DNA from 2 places in the Bacillus sp. UNCCL81 genome. Region 2 is predicted to be linked to the other one. Evidence: a T-box and tRNA genes for the amino acid it is inferred to sense, from the RefSeq annotation. Region 2 holds a T-box; the other holds one or more tRNA genes.
The links. A T-box is a leader RNA that pairs with one kind of tRNA and senses whether it is charged. The one in region 2 lies ahead of BM319_RS11670 (valine--tRNA ligase), so its partner is inferred to be a tRNA-Val.

Region 1: it has a tRNA-Val gene. The T-box ahead of BM319_RS11670 (valine--tRNA ligase) is inferred to sense a tRNA for this amino acid. The anticodon was not compared.

Annotation. Positions count from the first base shown of each region.
Region 1 covers NZ_FOMF01000009.1:3,206-12,931, reverse strand. The annotation lists gene BM319_RS18160 (ATP-dependent helicase) at 1-232, opposite strand, end outside; gene BM319_RS18155 (GNAT family N-acetyltransferase) at 439-870, opposite strand; gene BM319_RS18150 (YjcG family protein) at 867-1,382, opposite strand; gene BM319_RS18145 (alpha/beta hydrolase) at 1,496-2,224, opposite strand; gene BM319_RS18140 (DMT family transporter) at 2,342-3,256, shown strand; gene BM319_RS18135 (potassium transporter TrkG) at 3,419-4,735, shown strand; gene BM319_RS18130 (potassium channel family protein) at 4,750-5,406, shown strand; gene BM319_RS18125 (DUF6944 family repetitive protein) at 5,507-6,712, shown strand; gene BM319_RS18120 (hypothetical protein) at 6,994-7,188, shown strand; tRNA gene BM319_RS18115 (tRNA-Val) at 7,322-7,394, shown strand; gene BM319_RS18110 (zinc ribbon domain-containing protein YjdM) at 7,813-8,151, shown strand; partial or broken gene BM319_RS18105 (SulP family inorganic anion transporter) at 8,377-9,726, shown strand, end outside.
Region 2 covers NZ_FOMF01000004.1:453,889-463,614, reverse strand. The annotation lists gene ysxE (spore coat protein YsxE) at 1-63, shown strand, start outside; gene BM319_RS11675 (sporulation protein) at 147-911, opposite strand; T-box leader at 1,139-1,379, shown strand; gene BM319_RS11670 (valine--tRNA ligase) at 1,435-4,077, shown strand; gene BM319_RS11665 (bifunctional folylpolyglutamate synthase/dihydrofolate synthase) at 4,174-5,475, shown strand; gene BM319_RS11660 (sensor domain-containing diguanylate cyclase) at 5,500-7,215, shown strand; gene BM319_RS11655 (hypothetical protein) at 7,387-8,355, shown strand; gene BM319_RS11650 (Maf family protein) at 9,218-9,726, shown strand, end outside.

The DNA.
Region 1 (9,726 bases), on a different contig from region 2:
CAACCATTTCTTGCTCCAACTCTACGTTATGATTCATACATGCTAGATTTTGCTCTTTGTTTATATGATAAAAATGAGGAATATCATAAATAGTTAATGTGAAATTTAAGTTTTGATGGCAATTAACACATTTAACTTCCCCGCGAATACTGGCTTGATATATTTCCTCATATCTTGATCGAGGGAATTCTGGTAAATAGATTGATTGATTTTGATAGTTTGCAATTTTCATTATTTTCCCCCTTAAAATTAAAGCAGACTCATCTATGTTACCAAAAAGATTTGTGTACGAAAAGTGAATTTTAATGGGAAAAAAGTATCTTTTGATATGTATCGAACTAAATACATTAGTAAGACCGTTGTTTGTTTCATAGCCACGAGTATATTAAAGCCCCATGAAAAAACTATGATTCAATTGAATCATAGTTTTAAGTGTGTTTAATTTAATTTTAGTTTCATTTCTGCGTGTGGAATGCCAGCTTCAAAAAATATTTCGGAAGAGATTTTATAACCTAATTTTTCATAAAAAGGAATTGCAGATTCTTGTGCGTGTAGGACTAATTGATCTAATCCTTTTTCCTTTGCAGTTTTATGAATTAAGTACATAATTTCATTCCCAATTTTTTTTCCTCGATAGCTACTTAACACACAGATTCGCTGAACTTTTCCAGTCGATTCGATTAATCTAAGTCGACCTGCAGCAATCGGTTGTTCTCCATCGTATGAAACAAAATGTATACATTCTTCGTCAAGGCCATCAAACTCTAATTCTCTAGAAATTTGTTGTTCCTCTACAAAAACTTCTACTCTTACTTTAAGAGCGTCTTGTATACTTTCGTCTGTTGCTGCTACTATAGTGCGAATGCTCATTTTTTTGCTCCTAATTTAAATGTTTCATATACTTCCCAAGCACCGTTTTCTAATTGGTAAACTAATTTAAAGTTATCTACTACTTCATTGTAACTAAATTGAATCATGCGTAACTGGCCTAGAATATCAGCAAATTCAGCATCTTGTAATTGCTGACCAATTGTAATATGCGGTACGAATGCATAATCTTTTGTTTCTGGGAAAGCGCCAGTGTGCATTTTTTCATGAAGCTCTTTCAATGCTTCAACAGGTGTAACTTTTAAATAAATGACATTATTAACTGGTGCAAAAGAACTTACTTTATTAATTTCCAATTCAAATGGTTCAATTTGACTCGCAATTTCATTTAATTGTGAAATAATATTTGGAAGTTGATCTTCACTTAGTTCGAATCCACTTCTTAATGTAACATGAGGAGAGATTAACGTATACGCTGGATCAAAACGTTTTCTATACTCATTAGCCTTTTCTTGAACGAAATTAGATGGGAAAAAAACAACGCCACATTTCATAAAAATTACCTCCTGTTTGCGATACTTTATATTTTAATTTGAAAAAATTAACGAAAGAAAAATAACTAATTTTAATTATACCAAATTTTTTGAAAATCGCTAAGTTTCACGAATTATTTTGCTAAACTAATTTTTAATACCTCTTCAAGCTGCTTTTCCCAGTTTGTCCAAGTATGGTCCCCTTCATATTCTTCATAATGTAATTCTACAGGGAAGTTAGCTAAATAATCTTTTAACTGTAAACCACCTTTGACAAAATTAACCCATTGCTTACTTGGTGTAAAAACATTTTCTTCTTGTTTTCCAACAGTTTGAACAATTGAAAGAATTGAATTTAATTTTGTATTCTCTAAAAATTCTATAACATCATCATTCACAAATGGAGATTGCATAACGACTTGTCCAAATGTATTTGGATATGTAAATGCAGCTTGTAATGAAACAGTCCCACCTAATGAATCGCCGATTAATGTCCTGCTATGGGCTAATCCAAGTAAAGGTAAATGATCATCTAAATACGGAAGTAATTCTTCAGCTAAAAAACGAATATAATTTTTTTGACCAGGTTGGGAAGGGTGGTATAGCTTAAAGCGCTCCTCTGGTGAAGAATATGGTATTCCTACAATGATTGTAGGTTGAATTGAACCTTCTTTTGTTAATTTTTCAATTACTCGATGAACTTTTCCTAAATTAAAATAGTCTTGTCCATCTTGAGCGATTAATAAGTGATGTTTTATTAACGGAGTGTACATGCTTGAATAGTATATTGTAAATGTGATTTCTTTTTTTAGGTGTTCACTATATAATGTATGTTCTTCTCTAGTCCCATTTGTTTGAATCATAAAATGTCTCCTCTTCTTTTCCCTAGGATGATATAATTAGATGTTACTTCATACTAAAAATTTAGAAAAGCAAAATGTTTTAAACGCTTACAAAAATAAGTCGAAATGAGGTGAAACATGAGTAAAAAACAACCAAATGCAATGATGTCTTTATTAATTTTGTCCATTATTGCGATTTCAACTTCAGCTATATTAGCTAAATGGACGAAAGCTTCTCCATCTGTTTTAAGCATGTATCGCCTCTGGTTTACATGTATATGGATGCTACCATTTGTATTGAAGCGAAAAAATGAGTTAAAAGCCTTAAAAAAATCGCATTATAAATCATTCGCTTTAGGTGGATTAATGTTAGCTGTCCATTTTATTTTATGGTATGGTTCATTAGTTTTCACTTCAGTGGCGAGCTCAACGATTATATTAGCTCTTCAGCCATTAGTTGCAATGATTCTTGGATTTTTTGTATTTAAAGAGCGAACGTCTATGCAATCTAAAATATGTATGATTATCGCCATTATTGGTGTATGTCTAATAGGATTCGGTGATATCGGCTTAAGTATGTCAGCGTTTAAAGGTGATATTCTTTCATTTTTAAGTGTAATTGCTGCAGTACTCTATTTAATGGTTGGACAAACAACCGTAAAAAATACATCTCATTGGGTGTATAGTTTTTGGGTATTCGCATTTTCAGCTGCATTTTTAACAATCTATAATATCGTAACGATGGATAATTTCTTTGATTACCAATCAAAAGATTGGATCATATTTATTGCATCTGCCATTATTCCTTCATTAGCACATATCATAAATAACTATTTATTAAATTACGTAAATGCTACGACAATATCAATGAGTATACTTGGGGAACCAGTTGGTGCATCTATTTTAGCAGTTTTCCTTCTTCACGAAATGTTATCATCATTTCAGCTAATTGGAGGTACGATCGTAATTGTGAGTGTATTCTTGTACTTATATCAACAACAAAAAGAAGTTACTTCAATACAAGTTAAAACAGATAATTCTACATCAGCTTAGATCAACTAATTAATTTTAAAAATTTCAAAAGCTTTCAAATCATTCATATGGTTTGAAAGTTTTTTTGTTTTTTAACTAAAAATAGGTAGAATAGATAATAGCTATTAGAAAAAAATTCCATAAACTTTTATCCAGCCAATTTAAAGGAGAAAAGAGCTACTTATGAAAAAAAAGAAGAGAAAAGCCAAAAATCCTCTCCATTACATATTTATTTCTTATATCATCATTACATTTTTATTTTCATTCTTATACTTTCTCCCATTTACGCGAATTTCGAATATAAGCTATATAGACAGTTTATTTGTTTCAACAAGTGCAATTAGTGTGACTGGGTTAACAACAGTAAACTTAGTTGAGACCTTTAATGTGTGGGGAAAAATACTATTAATGATCCAAATGGAAATTGGGGCAATCGGAATTGTTGTATTTATTAGCTATGGTTTTATGATACTCGGTATTCGAATTACGATTTCAAATCTATTAGTCGTATCGAAGGATCAAAATCAAAGTAGCATTAAGTCAATAAAAAGATTAAGTTTGTCAGTTTTATATACATCATTATTTTTTCAATTTATAGGTGGACTCTTTTTTTATAGTCAATTTAGAGGGAAATATGACACTGCATTAGAAACCTTATTAGTTACTGCTTTCCATTCAATTGCAAGTTTTACAAATACAGGTTTTGATTTATTTGGGAATAGCTTAATATCGTTTCAAAAAAATAATTTAGTTTTAATTGTAACAGCAGCTTTAATTTTTATAGGTGGATTAGGATATCCGACTATTATGGAGTACATCTATAAATACAAAAAGAAAAAGTCCTTATTTACAAGGGTTAATATGCGCCTACATTTTTCGTTTATGATTCTTGGAACAATTGTATTTTGGCTTTTAGAAAGAGGCCATGCGTTTAAACATTTAAATTTTTTGGATCAACTAACTAATTCATTTTTTTTATCAGTTACGAGTCGAAATGGAGGATATGCACCTCTAGATATTGCCGAACTAACATTACCTGCCATCTTAATACTTTTAGTGCTGATGTATATTGGTGGAGCTTCATCGAGTGCAGCAGGCGGGATTCGGCTAACAACAGTATCGGTCTTAGCCGCTAAGATGTTTTCAGTCATTAAGTCACAGGACGATACAATTATTTTTAGAACAAGTGTAAAGAAAGAGGTTGTTGACCGTGCATTTGTAATTGCGATGAGCTTTATCATTTTAATCACGGTCGCAACCATTATAATTTCGATTTTTGAACCGTTTCAGTTAGATTTAATATTACTAGAAGCCATTTCGGCAATTACAAATACTGGATTGTCATTAGGGATTACAACAAATATTCATAGTGTGTCAAAAATAATATTAATTTTACTAATGTTTATTGGAAGAATTGGGATTTTCACACTGATTTATTTCGTATTTAGAGTCGATAATCAAAAATTAAAATATGTTGAAAAAGATTTAGCAGTTGGGTAAGGAGGAGAGTATATATGCCAAAACAATATTTGGTAATAGGTGCTGGACGTTTTGGGCGAGGAATTGTAAAAGAATTTGATCGGTTAGGTCATGAAGTCGTTGTATGTGATAAAGATAAAAAGACTTTAGAGCAATTAGAAGAGTACACAGAATATGCAGTAATTGGCGATTTACGTGAAGAGTCTATTCTAGAGGATTTAAATGTAAGTCAATTTGACGCAGTATTTGTAGCGATTGGAACGGATTCTTTAGCCTCGATCTTAATTACGAGAAGATTGAAAGAGAGAAAAGTTAAAAGAATTATTTGTAAAGCAAATAATCGTGAAGTTGGTGGGATTTTAGAAAGTATTGGAGCGGATTTAGTTATTTATCCTGAAGAGGAGGCTGGACATAAAGCAGCACGAATGGAAGCGATGAGTGGAATCATCGAATACATTGAAATTACAAAAAACGTTGCAGGTGTTGAAACGGTCATTCCTGAAAAATTGGTTGGTAAAACATTAAGAGAAATGAGTTTTTCGATGAAATATGGCATAACTGTTGTCCTAATCATCCGCGATGGTGAACCGATGGTATCGCAAATTGGAGACGTAGTTTTTCAGAGTGGGGATTTAATTTTTATTGTAGGAGAAAAATCAAAAATAGAATTGTTTAAGAAGAAAGTTGGATAAATATAATTAGGGCTCAATTACAATTACCTATTTGGAACGTTTAAACATTATATTTGAATATACTAATCCTAAATGACTAATCAAGGATTGGTGTATTATAATGAGCCAAGTTATGGAAGTTATTGGAGCATGGGTCAATGCAATTGGAACAATCAGTTCTGCTATTAGTAGTACACCCATGAGAGGATTAAAAGAAGAAAACCGAAAAAGATGGGAGGATATAAGTTTTCATCTTGATTTTGGTGGAAATTCTTTTCAAGCAATCGGAAATTTAATAGAAGCTTTTTTAGGCGAACCTAGTGTAATAGAAGATGCAGGTGAAATTATCCAAGCTTCCGGTAACGTCACTGTATTATTTAGTTTATTAGCTGCTGAAGCAGAGGAAGAAAAAGTAGAAGAAGAAAAAGATGCAGATCGAGCAATAAAATTAAATATTACAGGGAATGCACAACAAGCTTTTGGTGGATTAATTGCTGCCTTAGAAGAAGTCAGTTCAGAGGACTTTGATGTATCTGGTTTTATGGGGAACTTTTTACAAGCTATTGGAAATACATTGCAAGTATTGGGTGGTCTTGTAGAGTTAGAAATAGAAGATTTAAAGGACTATTTAGAAGAAACCGGGCAAGTAGAACAACCTAGCGATTTATCAGATGGAGTGATATTTGACGTACTTCAAGAATATCATGGCAGTGCTCCTGTACCTGAGGCTAGTGAACTATCGGATGGGATTATATTTGATGAAGTACAAGAATACACTGGAAGATTGCCAGAAGAAGAAACCGTTGAACTTACAGATGAAATGGAAGATCATAATGAAAATATACTATCAACCCAATCTAATGAAGAAATATTAAATGAAATAGAATATCTTTTTGGTAGAATACCAGATTACGAACCGATTGAAATGCAAGACGAAACGATTCCAAGTCACCAGGATGGATCCATTTCTAGCGAACAAGGCGGGCCAAGTGATCTGTCAGATGGGGTCATTTTTGATGTACTCCAACAATATGAAGAAGAAACTGAAACAAATCCATTAGTGAAGGAATACGAAGAATTAGCATTACTTTTAAAATACAGTGGAAGTTGGATTCAAGCTGGCGGTTCAATCGTATCCGTTTACTCTGAACAAAAAGAGTTATTTAAGGGGGATGCTGAACAAAAAGAGGAAGAGAAACAAGAACTAGAAGAGAACAAAAACCCTAGAAGAAGAAATAGAAAGAAAAAATCGACGGAAAATAAGGTCGAATCAAATCAAGAGAAAAGCAAAACTTCGAAATATACAGAGATAAAGAAAAAGAGCTAACAAAAATAAGCTATAGTGTTGATGTTAGTTCTAGATACATAGATTATAGAATAAAGCCATTTCTTAAAGGTGCATAAAATGAGCATGTAGAAAGAGAAAGAATACTAGGGTTTTGCAGTGCTTGAATAGTAACAAAGGCAACAAAAAACTAAAATTGAAAACGTTTTTGGAATTTTTGATTACATAATAGGCAAAAAGGAAAATATTAATAATAAAGAGAGTGGACCTTCACTATTTTTGGGTTAAGGAATATTATTATTTAACTATTGGAGAGATTGCCTATGAAAAGTAGAATGATTAAAATCGTTAAAAACTATAAAGTTCAGACATTTGTGTTTGGTGTGGGTGTATTACTTTTGTTCTTAACAATTGTAGTTGGTAGTATTCTATTAAGCAATATACCAAGAGACAAAGATTTGAGATGGAAAGATTTGATGCATACAATAAACGAAATAGAAGCAAAGTCGAATAGATGAGCGTTTTTCAAAATTGAAAAATACATTCTAGTGGACTTATATTCGAAATTTTTTGTTAAATATTGGTTGAAGAGTATTAGACAAAACAGTATAATAGACTTAATAAGAGAGAATTGTATCTCCAATATATTACGATTCCATAGCTCAGCTGGGAGAGCACTACCTTGACAGGGTAGGGGTCGCTGGTTCAAGTCCAGTTGGGATCATAAAGATGAGAAGGCTCAAACCTAAGTATATAAGGGTTTGGGCTTTTTCTTTGTTTTCATCTAATTCCATCTTTTTATTCCTCTTTTAATGTTGAAACATTATCGAATGTAGCACGTTGGCATCCTTCAATTCTATATCCTAGGCCTTACAGAACGATAGAACTCCAATTAGTAGATAATAAATAATTAATATATTAAAATTGAGTTTTTTCATTTTTTACCTCATTAATTTTGATTAGGTAGACTATATTTAAGACGTCTAGTGTCTTTCCTAGTTAAATATATGTTAATTTTTCCAATTTAAAAAAAGTATATTCAAAGATTCAAATATACAAAAATTATATTGTAAAGAATTTTAAATTATGTCAGTATAGAAATAATGATGCTCTAAAAGCAATACTAAAGGAGGGGATAGTTCATGGTCGAACTACCAAATTGTCCAAAATGTAATTCAGGCTATACATATCATGATGGTAATCTATTTGTGTGTCCTGAATGTGGGTATGAATGGACACTGGATATTGAAACTGAAATGGATGATAAGAAAGTTGTAAAAGATGCCAATGGAAATATATTAAATGATGGTGATTCAGTGACTGTCATCAAAGATCTTAAAGTAAAGGGAACTTCTCTTGTTGTTAAAATTGGTACAAAAGTAAAAAGTATCCGTCTTGTTGATGGTGATCATGATATAGATTGCAAAATTGAAGGTTTTGGAGCAATGAAATTAAAATCTGAATTTGTAAAAAAAATATAGATGTTTACTATATAACTCATCACCATTAGTAAAGAACCTTTTTTCGAAAAGGTTCTTTTTTTTCTCTTTTTGTATTTGTTCAATTTATTTTTGTACTATGGAAATTGGAAAATAGTTACAATTTCTAATTGTAAGATTTTGTTTGACGAAAAAGAGATCTGTTATTATGATTATATTAAATATTTGTATATTCAAATAATCAAATATACTAGAAGGTGCGATAAAGTGAAATGGCGAGGGAGAATTGAAAATTATAATAAAGTATCTTTTAGAAAGGATTTAATTTCAGGAATAATAGTTGGAATTATTGCAATTCCTTTAGGAATGGCTTTTGCGATTAGTTCTGGAGTAAAACCAGAGTACGGAATTTATACAACGATTATTGCAGGAGTATTAATTTCAATTTTTGGAGGATCAAAGTTTCAAATAGGGGCCCAACAGGCGCATTTATACCTATACTTTTATCAATTGTAATTCATTATGGTTATGAAAACTTACTTATTGCAGGTTTTTTAGCTGGTGTTATTCTCACATTAATGGGGATCTTTAAAATGGGTTTTCTAATACAGTTTATACCTCGTCCTGTTACCATAGGATTTACAGCAGGGATAGCGGTTATTATCTTTACTGGACAAATTGTTAATTTTTTAGGACTTCAAAATATAACTAAACATGAGGATTTCATATCAAATATGAGTGAAATTGGACTGCATATTTCGACAATAAATATTTATAGTGTAATAACCTCAATCATATGTTTAATTACAGTTATTACAGTTATTAAACTATTCCCAAAAGTCCCCGGATCATTAATTGGTCTAATTTTTTCTAGTTTAATGGCTTACATCTTTTTTAAAGGGGAAGTTCCAACAATCAGGTCCACATTTGGTGATATTCCGAGTAGTATTCCAGTATTTCATTTAATAGAGCTGAATTTTGAAAAAATACGTACACTTATTGGACCAGCCTTTGTTATTGCGATGCTTGGTGGGATCGAATCACTATTATCTGCAGTAGTTGCCGACGGTATGTCAGGTAGCAGACACAATAGTAATAAAGAGTTAATGGGACAAGGGATTGCTAATATGGTTATTCCATTTTTCGGAGGAATTCCAGCTACAGGAGCAATAGCTAGGACTGCTACAAATATAAAGAGTGGAGCTATTTCACCTATCTCGGGAATTATCCATGGTGTTATTGTCCTAATCATATTATTATTGTTTGCACCATTAGCATCACAAATTCCTTTAGCTAGTATGGCCCCAATTTTAATGCTTGTAGCATGGAACATGAGTGAAAGAAAAGAGTTTATTCATATTTTAAAAACTAAATCTAGTGATTCTATTATTTTAATCTTAACTTTTTTACTGACTATTTTTCTAAATTTAACAACAGCCGTTGAGGTTGGTTTAATCATTGCTGTGATTTTATTTGTTAAAAGAATGTCTGAACTTCTGATCGTTAGAAAGGTATTACCTGACCGTTCACGACAGAATCAAAAGTTGATGACATATATGGTTAATGAAAATCATGATTGTCCTCAAATTAGCATTCTCACAATTGAAGGGTCAATTT
Region 2 (9,726 bases):
GAATATTTTGTCTCTAAAATACAAGAGGATATTGAAGCAGAGAAATCTATAGATGGTTTATGAGTTCAAACTGATAATTAAAAGAAAATATAAAAACATCTATCCAATAAAAGTATCACTGCAATGGATAGATGTTTTTTTGTTTATTATTTTACATGACGTTTAATTGCATTTACTACACTTTTACGTACAAAATCCTTGTCCGTAATATGATCCTTTGAAAAAGAGATTCGAACATTATTTTCATCTGTTCCAAATAACTTTGAAAACTTACTAGTTGTTTCTTTTTGATTTTGATTAAGTTGAAGGATTAAGTCGACTGTTTTGTCAAAGCTTAAATAGTTCACTTCAACCTCTTCTAATTTACCACGGAATTCGCCATTCATTGGGTAAAATTCAAATTCTTGAATGATCTTTCCATATTTCTTTTTGTTTTCACTATCTCTTAATACAAATCCTTCTTCTTGAAGTGCCTGGATAACTGTTTTTAAGCCTACTGAAGGAACAACCTGAACGCCATCAGCATCATATTGGTCAACAGCTTTTTCTATTTCTAAATGAGTTTTAATCCAAATATGGGATTTGTGAAGTGATACTGGTGTATTTTCAGATAAAGTGAAAAAGAAAGGAATAACAACTTCTTCATTTGCATTTATTATACGATCAACTGATACGATAAATTTTTGTAAAGTACCATTCTTGTTAATAATTTTATCATTTGATTCAACTTGATATTCAGTCATTACATGTAAAAAGACGGAATCTAGCTCTTGTTTAACTCGACCACCTTTTATATATAATTCACCTTTTACTCGTTCACCAGCTTGATATTCTGTTTTTTCAAGCTTTGTATCAATTCTCGTTCCACCGATTCCGAGAACACGAGCTAATGTATTTTTAAATAAACCCATGAATATCCCCCTAAAAATTATATCTACATACTATATAATTATCGCATAATTAAATAAGTACTAGTATACCAGAATGTTAAATAATCATTACAATTATTTTTCGTATTTTTTTTATGTATTAAAAAATGTGGTACTATATTGACACTTATTGAATAATCTAGAAAGAAATTAGAAATAATGTTGACTAAGCTTAAGAAAATTTTGTAGACTATTACATATATTCATAATGAAATGCAATGATAGGGAAGAGTACAACGAACTAGTTCTTCAGAGAGGAAACCATTTGGTGGGAGGTTTCTAGAAAATAGAGTTGGAATGTCGCCCTTGAGCAGTGACTTCGAAAGCAAAGCTTTTGGTGATTAGAAGTTACCGGATGATCCGTTATCTTTTTTAAGTGTGTCAGTTAAACACAAGTTTTTTCTGACAAAAAAAGGTGGTACCGCGAATTCAACTCCATTCGTCCTTTTCAAGGATGAGTGGAGTTTTTTTATTTTTCAATAATTATTAGAGGAGATGAATCCGAATGGAAACTACAAAAAAATCATTACCAACAAAATATGATCCGAATTTAGTTGAAAAAGATCGTTACCAATTTTGGTTAGATGGGAAATTCTTTGAAGCACAAGTGGAATCAGAAAAGCCGAAATATACAATCGTAATTCCTCCACCAAACGTAACTGGAAAATTACACTTAGGTCATGCTTGGGATACAACATTACAAGATATCTTAACTCGTACTAAACGAATGCAAGGTTATGACGTACTTTATTTACCAGGTATGGACCATGCTGGTATTGCTACACAAGCAAAAGTTGAAGCGAAATTAAGAGAAGAAGGCTTATCAAGATATGATTTAGGACGTGAAAAGTTCCTAGAAAAAGCTTGGGAGTGGAAAGAAGAATATGCTTCTCACATTCGTTCTCAATGGGAAAAAATCGGTTTAGGTTTAGACTACTCCCGTGAACGATTCACATTAGACGAGGGTCTATCTGATGCAGTAAAAGAAGTATTCGTTAAGCTATACAACAAAGGCTTAATCTATCGTGGTGAATATATCATCAACTGGGATCCAGCAACAAAAACAGCTTTATCAGATATCGAAGTTATTTATAAGGATGTTCAAGGTGCATTCTACCATATGCAATATCCATTAACAGACGGAACTGGAAAAATTCAAATAGCAACTACTCGTCCTGAAACAATGCTTGGAGATACTGCTATTGCGGTTCATCCAGAAGACGAAAGATATAAATCAATGGTTGGTAAAACAGTTACACTTCCTATCGTTAATCGTGAAATTCCAATTATTGCTGACGATTATGTTGATATGGAATTTGGTACTGGAGTTGTAAAAATTACTCCTGCCCATGACCCGAATGATTTTGAAGTTGGAAACCGTCATGACTTACCTCGTATTCTTGTAATGAATGAAGATGGTACGATGAATGAAAAAGCAGGAAAATACAATGGTATGGATCGCTTTGAATGCCGTAAACAAATCGTTAAAGATTTACAAGAGATGGGTGTTCTTGTTGAAATCGAAGAACATATGCATTCTGTAGGTCATAGTGAACGTAGTGGAGCGGTTGTTGAGCCATATTTATCAACTCAATGGTTTGTTAAAATGCAACCACTAGCTGATGCCGCTGTAGCATTACAAAATTCTGATGATAGCGTAAAATTTGTACCGGATCGTTTTGAAAAGACGTATCTACGTTGGATGGAAAATATCCGTGACTGGTGTATTTCACGCCAATTATGGTGGGGACATCGTATTCCGGCTTGGTACCATAAAGAAACTGGTGAGATTTATGTAAATCAAGAGCCACCAGCTGATATTGAAAATTGGAATCAAGATAACGACGTTTTAGATACTTGGTTCAGTTCAGCATTATGGCCATTCTCAACATTAGGTTGGCCAAATGAAGAAAGTAAGGATTTCCAAGCTTACTTCCCAACAAATGTATTAGTAACTGGTTATGATATTATTTTCTTCTGGGTATCTCGAATGATTTTCCAAGGAATTGAATTTACTGGTAAACGCCCATTTAACGATGTTTTAATTCATGGTTTGGTACGTGACGAGCAAGGACGTAAAATGAGTAAATCACTTGGTAATGGTGTTGACCCAATGGATGTTATTGAGAAATATGGAGCAGATTCATTACGTTACTTCTTAACAACAGGAAGTTCACCAGGTCAAGATTTACGTTTCAGTATTGAGAAAGTTGAGGCTACTTGGAACTTTGTAAACAAAATTTGGAATGCTTCTCGTTTTGCTTTAATGAATATGGAAGGCTTCACATATGAAAATATCGATTTAACGAAAGAAAAATCTGTTGCTGATGAATGGATTTTAACTCGTTTAAATGAAACAATTGAAAGTGTAACATCTTTAATCGATCGTTATGAATTTGGTGAAGTTGGCCGTGTACTTTATAACTTCATTTGGGACGATGTTTGTGACTGGTATATTGAAATGGCAAAGATTCCTTTATACGGTGACAATGAAGATGCAAAAAATATGACACGTTCAGTTCTTGCACACGTACTAGAAAGCACAATGAAACTTTTACATCCATTTATGCCTTTCGTAACTGAAGAAATTTGGCAATCTCTACCTCACAAAGGGGAGTCTATTACAGTTTCTGCTTGGCCAACAGTTAAAGAGGAATTAACAAATAAAGAAGCTTCTGAAACAATGAAAATATTAGTTGAGTTAATTCGTTCAGTACGTAATATTCGTGCAGAAGTAAACACACCAATGAGCAAAAAAGTTCAACTAATGATCTCTGCAAAGGATGAAACGATTGCAGCTGCATTAGAAGAAAATCGTTCATATATTGAGCGCTTCTGTAATCCAGAAGAATTAACAATTTCTACTAACCTAACTGCACCAGAGAAATCGATGTCAGCAGTAATTAGTGGGGCAGAGCTTTATCTTCCTCTAGAAGGTTTAATTAATCTTGAAGAAGAGAAAAAACGTTTAGAGAAAGAATTAGAAAAATGGACTAGTGAAGTTGAACGAGTTCAAAAGAAATTAAGTAACCAAGGATTTGTAGCGAAAGCTCCTGAATCAGTTATTGAAGAAGAGCGTCGTAAAGAGAAAGATTATCTTGAAAAACAAGAATCTGTAAGAGCTCGAATTGCAGAACTAAGTAAATAAGTAATTTAAGCAGTTAATCTGCAATAGAAATTAGTTAAAAAAAACGACGAATTGAGTTAATGATTCGTCGTTTTTTACTATAAAGGTAGGGTTAAGATGGTTAATACATATGAGGAAGCACTGAAATGGATGTATAACAGAACAAAATTTGGCATTGTACCTGGACTACAAAGAATGGATGAAATGCTAGTTAGACTAGGTAATCCTCAGCTAAGTGTCAAAGCAATTCACGTCGCAGGAACGAATGGAAAAGGCTCTACAATTACTTTTCTTCAAAGTATTTTATTAGATGCAGGGTATACTGTAGGAACTTTTACATCACCATATATATTAGATTATCGTGAACAAATCATGTTCTGCGGTGAAATGATTAGTAAACAAGAATTTATTCAACTAGTAAACTGTATGATTCCAGTTGTTGAAGAAGTTGAACAGTTACCATGTGGTGCGCCAACTGAATTTGAAATCATTACAACTATGGCTTTTTACTTCTTCGGAAAAATAAAAGAACATGACATGTTTTTAATTGAAGCTGGTTTAGGTGGGTTAGAGGATTGCACAAATGTAATGACACCTCTAATTAGTGTCATTACGAGTATTGGCCACGATCATCAACAAATTCTTGGTGAAACAATAGAAGAAATCACTAAGCATAAGGCAGGAATTATTAAAAAGGGAATTCCAATTGTTACAGCAGAATTGAAAGAAAAAGCTTTAACGATTATTCAAAATGCCGCAATCAAAAATGAAGCTGATTATTTTGAGTATGGTAATCATTTTTTTGCTTCTCCATTGAAAGATTCACTTTATGAAATGTTTAATTACAAAGGCAATGGTAGGTTAATTGAAAATATTGAGTTATCAATGCTAGGGCACCATCAAATTAGGAATGCTTCTTGCGCAATCTGTGTTGTTCAATTATTACAAAATCAATATGGAATGAAGTTTAGTGAAGATAATATAAAAAGAGGATTAAAAATAGCACTAAAAGCAGGAAGATTAGAACGAATAGCTTCAAATCCTATCATTTATATTGATGGCGCACATAATGTTGAAGGAATTAAAAGTTTAGTGGAGACGATGAATAACCGTTTTCTTGATAAGGAAATAAAGATTCTGTTCTCTGCCCTGAAAGATAAAAATACTCGAGAGATGTTAAAAGAATTACGAGAAATAACAAATAATATTGTCATGACTACTTTTGATTTTCCTAGAGCGATGAATAAGGAAGAATTAATTTCGAATGCTAGTACACTTAATATAAAATATGAAAGTGATTTATCTGTTGCAATCGATAAGAATATAAAGGAAATGCAGGAAAACGAGATATTGTTAATAACCGGTTCTTTATATTTTATCTCGGTAGTAAGAAGATATTTACTAAAAAAATTCGCTTAGAATTGTAAAGGAGGGCCCATAATCTTGATTAGTAAGCATAGTAATAGGTTGATTTGGATCGCATGGATTGTTCTAATGCCAATCATAATTTATTATGCTAATATGGCTAGCCCTCTTAGACAAATAGATCGTTCAAATTTTTTAATTATAATCGCGTTATTTCTAATTGTAGCCAATATGCCGATTAAAATTAATGATGCTACATTTTCTTTTATTTTCGGAATCTCAATATTGGTGTTTTTATCGTATGGTTTAGTTGCAGAACTTTTAATAAGTCAATTGGCCTATTCGATTCTGTATATAAGATTAAGTATTACAAAAAATACTCTCTACCGAATGCCGCTTAATTCGTTAATGTTTGCATTATGTTCTATTGGTAGTGCACTACTTTATTATTTAGTTGGGGGAAAGATTGAACCTACTGGAACTAAAGAAATATTGAATAGCTTATTTCCAATCCTCATATACACACTAGCATCTTTTTGGATTAATCAAATCGTTATTTATTTTATTACGATTTATTTATATAAAAGAGAAATGAAATTGATAAATAGGGAATTTAAGTGGGATTTGTTTATCTATTTATTAATGTATCCAATTGGAATAAGTCTTTATTTAATGCTAGAGACAAAAGGATATATTACGATAATCTACATAACGATTTACTATATCATTTTAATGATTATTCTAAACTCTTTATCCTCTGCTTTAAATATGAACAAATATTTAAGGCAAACAATGAAAATCAGTCAAAAACTTTCTCAAAGAATGGAAGAAGAGCAAGTAATCGATGAGTTTTTTGAACAATTAACTACTTTAATTCCAGTTTCATATGGGAATTTATTTATAGTCGAAGATAAATCACTTAAATTAATAAGATATTTTCAAAATAAATGTGATGAAAAAATATTTAGTTGTCCTTACTTTGATACGCTTGAAGGGTCAATCTCTCAAAAAGTATTTTTTGAAAAAAGAAGATATAGTTTTAACAGACGATCACAATGGTACACCAATGATCATTTGAAATTTTTAGAAGCAGAAAGTTTATTATCAATCCCAATTATAAAAAATCAAGAAGTAGTTGGTGTACTCACAATTGCATCGGAACAAAAAAATGCATTTGAAAAATACCAAGTAGTTTTGATCGAAATCCTTGCATTATATCTCGTAATTGCAGTTGAAAATGCAAGGTTTTACTTACAAACAAAAATCAGAAGTGAAACTGATGCTTTAACCGGCTTATATAATTTTGAATATCTCGAATCTAAAATTAAAGAAGAATTTGAACGGTTGAAAACATTCAAGATAAAGACAATTTCATTACTTCTTATTGATTTAGATTATTTTAAAAGAGTGAATGACAGGTACGGTCATCAAGCAGGTAATGAAGTATTATTTGAAGTTGCAAGTCGGATTAAAATGGTAGTGAAGAAAAGTGGTTTAGTTGCTCGTTTTGGTGGAGAAGAATTTTCAGTACTGCTTGTAAATCATAGTGACAGAGAAACATATGATTTAGCAGAAGAAATTAGAAAATCGCTAGAAACTATTCCATTTTACATTACAAATCATCTGACTAACGAAGATCAAAAGATTAAGTTAACAGTAACAGCAAGTATAGGTGCAGCAGTTGCACCATTTGTGGCGATAGAACCGTCAGACTTAATTCGATGTGCAGACAGAGCTATGTATTCAAAAGCAAAAAATGCTGGAAGAAATAAAGTGGCAATGTATAGCAAATAACCACCGGGAATCCTACGGTGGTTATTTATTTATGTAGATAAGAAATGAGCAAGTTTTTGTAATTTTTTGTTGCACGATACCTGTTTGTCCTCGACAAATGTCGGCGTGTTTTTCTGGGATTATATGTTAGTATTTTTTTACGTTTTAAAATAAAGTAGTAGGAGGATTCATATGGACAAGTCCTCAAAGATATCAATTAAAATTAATGGCGAGGAAAAAGCGTTTAAAGAAGGTTCCGTTAATTCCCAAAATCAGGTAGAGGAGAAGAACGGGGAATTTGGATGGGTTTTACCAACTCCTGATGGGTTAGGTAAAAAAGTAATCGTTTTAGATGATGTTAAAAAGAAGAAAAAGAATAAGCCAGAGCAAAAGGTGAAGGAGAAAAGGAAGATTTCTTTTTTCACAAAGAAGTCACCTTCAAAAAGTATTATTATTTCTATAATAGGAGCAAGTTTAATAGGACTATGTTTTGGGTTTGTATTTTTAGGGATATTTAAACAATCAAAGCCAGATGCACTTAACACAACTAAAAATAGTGTATCGGTTTCTGGTACAGCAACGAACCAAGTCCAAATGAAGATTCCAGCAGTGAAGTTTGATCTAGCACAAGTTGGAATGTATAAAAGCATGGAATCAGCGAAGAAAAATGAAAAAGAAGTATCTACAAATGGCTTTACCCCCGTCATTTATGAAAAAAATAATAATTTTTTCGTCGTTATTGCCTTGAGCGGGAAAGATAGCACGTTTCTAGCAGATGAAGTTAAGAAAAAATTTAAAAGTACTTATTTAAAAGAAGAAACAGTTGGAGGGCAAATATACAAAGGCCCAAAACAATCAGTAGATATGTATAAAGCTGAAGTGGAAACATTTAATTTTATGTTATCGTATTTAACAGATAATAACTTTAATAATGAAAAACAACTTGAACAAATAAGCTCAACGATGTTAATTCTAAGTAAGCAAAAAGATTATATTAAAAATAAACAATTACTAAGTGGACTTAAGCACTTACAAAACATCGAAAAAGTAATGTCCTCAAGCAGTAAACAAAATCTAAATAAAGTAACCCAATCAGTCCAATACGACATGTTATCCTTATTTAAAATATTAAAAGAACAAAAAAATACACTAACAAATTAAATTTTTGTTAGTGTATTTTTAGTTTGTTGAAATATAAAATAGTCAATAGAGTAAACGTACTCTAAGTGATCAGTTATTATTGATTAAATTATCATTTTTTGATGATTTATTCTTGATTTTAAATTTTAAAATGTTTGAGCAATTTTTTATTTCAACAACACTAGTAATGTTTTTTTTGAAGTTGAAAATATTATGAGCTAATTCAAAAAACAAATTCGATCTATTAGATTGTAAATTAATTAGTTATTATTTGACTACAAACAGTTTATTAAACAGCCGTTATATTACTTTAAGTAAAGGCTATTTGATTAGGTTTTTATTGCAAACTTTTTTTGATGAAAAAGTTGATTGGAACGGAAGGGTGCTCGACTCCTATGGGATTAGCGGGAAGGCTGAGACCCCGCAGGCTTGCCGAGGAGGCTCAGGTCTCGCCCCATGGAAAGCGAGCATCCTGTAGTGGAAATCAACATCACTCTACTCCTTTACGTAAATTTGATAATAAGTTTGAAGATTATTTTTTAGCAGCGTGAATGCACTGACAAATTATTTTTGTTAGTGTATTTTATATTACAAATTGAATGAAAGAAATTAATATTTATCATTAAAAATTTCTTATTGTAATTTATATCTATTCAAATTTTAAGCAAAATTTATTCTGAAAAGACTGGATTTAGACATAAAATATATAAAAATGAAATTTTAATATTAGGGTATTTTAATACTTAACAAAACTTTCATTTTTATTACATTTTAATAACGAATAGACAACGAAAAGTGTTTTTTACTAATTTGTGTTATAGTGATTACTTGGGTAGGATAGTCATGTATCCTTCCTTTTAAAAAAAAATAATAGGTGAATGAAATGAAAAAACTTATATTAGCCTCTGCATCTCCTCGAAGAAAAGAACTTCTTAGCATGTTAAATATCCCTTTTATCATTGCAACTAGTGATGTTGAAGAAGTAATGGAGCAGAACTTGCAGTCTTCTGAGATTGTATTGAAATTGGCGGAAGAAAAAGCTATAGATGTATCTAATAAATTTCCAAATGCAGTAGTAATCGGTGCTGATACGATCGTTACTTATAATGATAAAAAACTAGGTAAACCTACCTCAAAAGAAGATGCATTTGCCATGTTAAAAATGCTATCTGGAAAAACACACGAGGTTTTTACTGGAGTTTCAATTATTAATGAAGGTAAAAGTAGTAGCTTTTATCAATGTACAAAAATTACCTTTAGTGAACTAAGTGATCAAGAAATAATTGATTATATCAATACGAATGAACCGATGGATAAAGCTGGTTCTTACGGCATACAAGGATATGGCGGAACATTTGTAGAGAAAATAGACGGCGACTATTATTCTGTTGT